One region of the Planococcus lenghuensis genome, then DNA from elsewhere that is predicted to be linked to it. Evidence: riboswitches for the same ligand, from Rfam matches in the RefSeq annotation. Region 1 holds a riboswitch; the other holds the start of a gene.
The links. A riboswitch is a leader RNA that binds a small molecule or an ion and turns the genes downstream of it on or off. The one in region 1 is predicted to bind preQ1.

Region 1 (3,126 bases):
CAATCAATACTGGCGGTATTCGAATTTTGAATAAGAGTAATCAGCGGGAGCCTGCCGGTTGGGCAGCTCCCGCTTCATAAAGTAAAAATCAATAAAGCTGTATCTGCGCCAGGATTTCAATGCAACATAAAAAACCGCCTGCAAGAGGCGGTTTTTCTCGATTACTTATCCAGGAATCGCTTTCGCACATGCGGCGGTGGCAGCATACAAGCCTGCAATTGACCAAAAATCTTGTACCGGTTTCTGGCAAATGTATCGTATGCGGCATCGCGCAGCGGACGCGGAAACGACTTCAAGTAGTAAGCAAGCTTCCACAGTCCCGTCAGGTGATTCGCAATCCGCAGCGCCCCATCTGTTTTCACATAGGCTTGGTCATCCTGTATCAGTACGAGGCTATCCACGTCATCCGGTATATTATATTTCTCTGACAGCTCTTCCCCGATTTCGCTCTGCAGTGAGGCGAAGTTAAAATAACCGACCGGGTCATGATTTATGATGAATTGAACACTGGAATCACAGAAATTGCAATCCCCATCGAATAATACAACTGCATTTTTCAATCTTACCCCTCCTTTTCCCAAAGGATCCTATCCTTATAAATAACCGTTTTCACGTCCGGCAAAACCTTTTCACTCCGCAGGGGTTCCCTGGTGGAAATACAGTTTCCACCCGTTTCCCCGTCTGCGCCATATGGAACTTCGCAGGGAGTGACGGCTGCTGGTTTTATTGAACAGGCGATAGGTGGTCAATGCGCCATCCGGTCCTAACGCATGCACTTGAAATTCGGAGATTTCCATGTCATCCGGTTCCAAGGCATGATCGCCTTCGTAATCCGCCCGTTTCCAAACCTTTCCTGAACTGCCGAATTCAAAGAATGCTTCATCCAACACTTCGTTCAGTTTTTGAGAAGAGATCCGGATATCCGGATGAATATGACTGCATTCCAATTCATACAGCTCTTGTTCCAATTCCATATTATCCACCCTTGTCAATTGCTTGTTGTTCCTGCATTACTGATCGCGATTTGTGTCATTATCATCATAGAAGTTCTCTTGATCTTCATTCGGCTGATCCTGCGGTGTATCCGACGAACCGAAATCTTCCACTTCTTCAAAACTGTTATTGAAGTCACGAAGCCGATCATCTTCTTTTTCAACTGGCTGATCTGTCATCGGCTCCATAATATCTTCCTCGCCTGGCCGTGTATTCATATCCGGCTGCTGATCCGCATGATCGATGCAAGTTAACGCGGTCGGGAGGATATCCAAGCGGTCATATTGAATTTCTCGTCCACACACAGCACATTTTCCGTATGTCCCATCCTCAATCGCCTGAAGTGCTGCACGTGTATCGTCAATTTCCTCTTGTTTAAATTCAGTAATCGCCAGGCCGCGTTCCTTATCGAATAATTGAGTAGCATTATCCCCTGGGTGATTATCATACTGAGAAAGCTCATTCGTATTGAATTCTTCTCTATGTTGAATCCGTTCTTCAAGATCTTTCAAGTTGTTTTCCAAACGCTCCTTGAATTCTTTCAGCTGTGCATCTGTCATGGTTACTCCTCCTTAACTTACTCCTTCCTCTTAATATTTCCGTTACAGGGGAATTCAAACATTCTATTGACATGCCGCGTTTCTGTCTATACTATAAAGAACGGAAATTAAATAATCCGGCAGCGGGAGAGGTTCATAGCGCACACCCTCTATAAAAAACTATGGATTAGTGAAACTCAGCCGAATCCAGATGCGATTCGGCTTTTCTTATTCCATTTTTTTATGGCCTCTCCTGAATGCTGACACTCAGGGAGGCTTTTTTAATGGCTGGAAGACAAGATCAATCACTCGGGCATTTATCATTGCTCGGCAATCAACATACAAAATACACATTTGAATACGATCCATCGATTTTGGAGGCGGTCGACAATCTGCATGTGAATCGCGACTTCTTTGTGAAGTTCAATTGCCCGGAATTCACATCACTTTGTCCGATGACGGGACAGCCGGATTTCGCGACGATGTACATTTCATTTATCCCTGACAAAAAACTTGTAGAAAGCAAGTCGCTGAAATTGTACTTGTTCAGCTTCCGAAATCACGGGGATTTTCACGAAGACTGCGTCAACATCATCATGAATGACCTGATTGAACTGTTAGACCCCCGCTACATCGAAGTATGGGGGAAATTTACGCCACGTGGCGGCCTGTCCATTGATCCATACACGAATTACGGCAAACCTGGAACAAAATACGAAGAAATGGCGTCGCACCGGATGATGAATCATGACATGTATCCGGAAAAAGTCGATAACCGCTGAGGAGGAAATTACTTATGCTGCTCTACTTGAATGGCGCGTTCGTCGGTTTTCTGGTGCTGGCCAACATACTGGCGGTCAAACTGTTTGCGTTAAATGAATGGCTCGTTTTGCCTGCTGCCGTTATCGTCTATGTCTTTACGTTTCCGATTACGGATACCATTGCCGAAGTATACGGCAAGGAAGCAGCCCGGCAGACGGTCGTTGCCGGATTTGTTACACAAATTTGTGCACTTATTTTCATTTACACAGCTATCCAGCTGCCGTCTGCTGCATTTTTCAGCAGTCAAGAGTCATTTGAAACCGTATTTTCTGCCGGCTTCCGGGTAACACTCGCCAGTCTTGTGTCGTATTTCGTCAGTCAGAACTTGGATATCACCATTTTCCACAAGCTGAAAGCCCGGCATGGCGATTCAAAGTTATGGGTCCGGAATAATGCATCAACCATGGTAAGCCAGCTGGTCGATACCACGCTGTTCATCACGATCGCTTTCTACGGCACGATGCCGCTGAGTGCCTTGTTGCTCATGATCGTGACGCAATATGTGTTTAAGTGGTTCGCTGCCGCTGTTGATACACCGATCGTTTACCTGCTCGTTCGGCTTTGCCGGCGCGGACAGCACGATAAGCAAGTCGCCGCTGTGCAGTCAACCTAAACCAAAACCGGAAGCGGCCGCTTCCGGTTTTCTTGTGTTTTTTGCCTTCAATCCGCCAGCCGGGCTTTTGCAATGCGTTTTTCAAACCGCCTGCGCCAGTCTTCCGCGAGTGCAGGGACGGCAACCACATTTTCCATCCCTTCGATGAATTCAGGATTG
Region 2 (3,126 bases), 1.8 Mb from region 1:
CGCAGTCGTATCAATCCTTCACAGAAACCTTTGCCGGCCAATTCATTCATCATCAGCCCAATGTCGACGGCAAGGACGGGGAGGATGACCGGTTCCTGTTTGACATGATGTATTTGGAGCTGTTTGAAGAAATGCCTTTTTCAGAACGGGCGTGGGGCTTTTCCTTTTATCAGCATAAACCGAGCCAGCGTTTCATTGATGAATGGGAAACAGAAAGCGCAGCGGCATTGGCGGACCGGTACTTTTTCGACCGGCCGGATACACAGGAAATCGCCCGGTATTTGATCCGTGAAGTGAAAGCGGCACTTGACGCCCGGAAGAATTACCGGAATATCCAAGAGTTCCGAAGCATTAAGGCCAATTTGCAAAACCGTTCCAGCCGGGCATTCAGTAACGACACGCTCAATGCCATTACACTCGGTTATGTTTTTTGGGCTGCGTGGGAAGACCCGTCTGCTTATGATCAATCCCTTGGTTTCAAACGCGTTGATTCATCTGGTGAAACAGGCGGTTTTTTTGAGTTCGACGGTGGAAGTGACAGCGATGGCGGCTCATCGTGCGGTTCATCCTGTGGAGGCGGCTGCGGTTCTGCTTAGAGGAAAAGACAGGATGCCGCCTTCAAAGATGACAGGAGCTCCGTTTTCTAATCTAATAAAAAGTATTTAATGGGAATGCTTAAATCCGCCTAATAAGAATAAGAACCCAATTCAGGGGTAATGTATTAAAGAAGGGCAGAAGGAGGAGGTAACATGGAAGCACTCGGATTTTTATTAGTGGTCCTTGTAATTGTGCTCGTGTCATTGGTTCTCCTGTTCGTCGGTTTTGTTTATATGATGAAGCGAAGAAAGAGGGAGGCAGACCTGCATACGCATCATGACAATCAGCGGCAAAGCAGCAGGTAGGCAATCGATAAAAGAACTGCTTTTTTGTAAGTTGTTGAAATTATAGTCTGATACAATCCGAAAAGGGATTGCATCAGGCTTTGTTTTGGTTATTAAATTCCTGGGGTCTATAGAATATGCCGCTCTTCTTGTTCCGGTTCATTTCCTCAATGTGGTATTATGAAACCTGTTCGGAAAAATTAGAGGTTCGCGAAATCCCTCTCAAAAAAACTAAGGAGCGGTAACAGATGAAAAATGAAAAAGCAGTCGTTGTATTCAGCGGCGGTCAAGACAGCACAACCTGTCTGTTCTGGGCGTTATCAAAATTCGGAGAAGTGGCGACCGTGACATTCGATTATGGGCAGCGGCATGCGGCGGAAATTGAACATGCACAGGCCATTGCAGAGGAATTGCAGGTACCATTCAAAATACTCGACATGAAACTGATCAACCAATTATCGGCGAACGCACTCACCCGGAATGACATTCCGGTTGAGCAGCAAGATGGCGAATTGCCATCCACGTTTGTGCCGGGAAGAAACCATTTATTTCTATCTTTTGCCGCAGTATACGCACAAGCGATCGGTGCCCGTCATTTGATCACCGGCGTGAGCGAAGCGGACTTCAGCGGTTATCCGGATTGCCGGGATACATTCATTAAATCGCTGAATGTGACGTTGAATTTAGCGATGGACGCCCAATTCGTCTTGCATACTCCGCTCGTGTGGCGGGATAAAGCAGAGGTATGGGCACTGTCGGATGAACTGGGTGCACTCGATTTCGTCCGGGAAAAAACATTGACTTGCTATAATGGCATACCAAGCAGCGGCTGCGGTGACTGTCCTGCCTGCAGATTGCGGAATGCAGGGCTCGAGGCATACTTGAAAGCGAAGTCTGAAGGAGCGGCCGTATGATGCAGCAATTTTATCCGGCCGTTCCGCATACTTACCGTTTTGAATTGAATAAGGATTTTAATTTTTCTGCCGCTCATTTCATTCCATCGAAAGAAGCGGGGAAGTGTCAAGTGATGCATGGCCATACATACTTTGTCAATGTGACGGTCGGCGGGAATGAATTGGATCCTTCTGGTTTCTTGATCGATTTTAAGTTATTGAAAGAAGCGGTTCATAAAAGATATGACCACTCGGTGCTGAATGATCATCCGGAATTCAAGAACGATTTCCCGACAACGGAGCGGTTGGCTGAACAGATTTGGACTTCCATTCAATCCCTTCTGACAACACGGAATAATAAACCGGTCTGCCTTCAAGTCATTGTCCGGGAAACGCCGACAAGCTATGTTGTGTACCGGCCCAATCGGGAGGACTTCCAATGAAAATTCCGGTCATGGAGATATTTGGTCCAACGATTCAAGGAGAAGGTATGGTGATGGGGCAAAAAACGATGTTTGTCCGGACGGCCGGTTGTGATTACTCCTGTTCCTGGTGCGATTCCAAATTTACCTGGGATGGGACAGGGAAAAGTACAGCAATGCAGCCCGAGGAAATCATTCAAGAACTGAAACGATCCGGGCAGCAATTTTTTTCGCATGTCACGATTTCCGGCGGCAATCCCGTTCTTCACAAAGGGATCGGGGAGTTAATCCGGCTGTGCCATGTACAGGGATGGAAAGTCGCTGTGGAAACACAGGGCTCATTTTGGCAGGATTGGCTGCTGGCTGTCGATGACATTACGCTGTCGCCGAAGCCGCCCAGCTCCGGGATGAAAACCGATTTCAATAAACTGGATGCGATTATGGGGAAATTGGATGAAGCGAATGCCAGCTTGAAAATCGTGATTTTTGATGAAACGGATTTCACTTTTGCTGAACAGCTTCACATGCGTTACCCATCAGTTCCGTTCTTCCTGCAGGTCGGCAATAGCGATACGGCCACAACAGATGATGCCCATCTCGTCTCCGTCCTGCTGCGGCAGTACGAATGGCTGATTGATCTGACTGCCTGCTCGTCAGTTATGAATGATGCCAAAGTGCTGCCTCAGCTCCATGCGCTGGTGTGGGGAAATAAACGCGGCGTTTAGGGACAACCGAGAAACCGCCTTTATCTCAGCGTTTCGTACAGGTACAGGCAGCTTTAGAAAATTCAATATAACGAACTAACCCCCGGATGGGCCCTCTAAAAGGCTCTATCCGGGGGTTAGTCGTCTAAAATGAAATCGGGAACTCAATTGAAAACCTGGTCGGTGACGGAAAATGAAGCCGGCTTTACACACGTGCTTTCCATTT

Region 2: linked by a shared signal. The riboswitch ahead of queC (7-cyano-7-deazaguanine synthase QueC) and the one ahead of queF (preQ(1) synthase) in region 1 are both predicted to bind preQ1.

What each region holds. Positions count from the first base shown of each region.
Region 1 is NZ_CP019640.1:206,596-209,721, reverse strand. It holds gene B0X71_RS01180 (DUF3238 domain-containing protein) at 1-34, shown strand, start outside; gene B0X71_RS01175 (thiol-disulfide oxidoreductase DCC family protein) at 162-560, opposite strand; gene B0X71_RS01170 (nuclear transport factor 2 family protein) at 630-974, opposite strand; gene B0X71_RS01165 (TraR/DksA C4-type zinc finger protein) at 1,011-1,553, opposite strand; PreQ1 riboswitch class I at 1,676-1,722, shown strand; gene queF (preQ(1) synthase) at 1,817-2,314, shown strand; gene B0X71_RS01155 (queuosine precursor transporter) at 2,329-2,967, shown strand; gene B0X71_RS01150 (MOSC domain-containing protein) at 3,015-3,126, opposite strand, start outside.
Region 2 is NZ_CP019640.1:1,974,007-1,977,132, reverse strand. It holds gene B0X71_RS10175 (glycine-rich domain-containing protein) at 1-596, shown strand, start outside; gene B0X71_RS20965 (hypothetical protein) at 750-902, shown strand; PreQ1 riboswitch class I at 1,079-1,122, shown strand; gene queC (7-cyano-7-deazaguanine synthase QueC) at 1,130-1,795, shown strand; gene queD (6-carboxytetrahydropterin synthase QueD) at 1,792-2,217, shown strand; gene queE (7-carboxy-7-deazaguanine synthase QueE) at 2,214-2,921, shown strand; gene B0X71_RS10155 (Gfo/Idh/MocA family protein) at 3,065-3,126, opposite strand, start outside.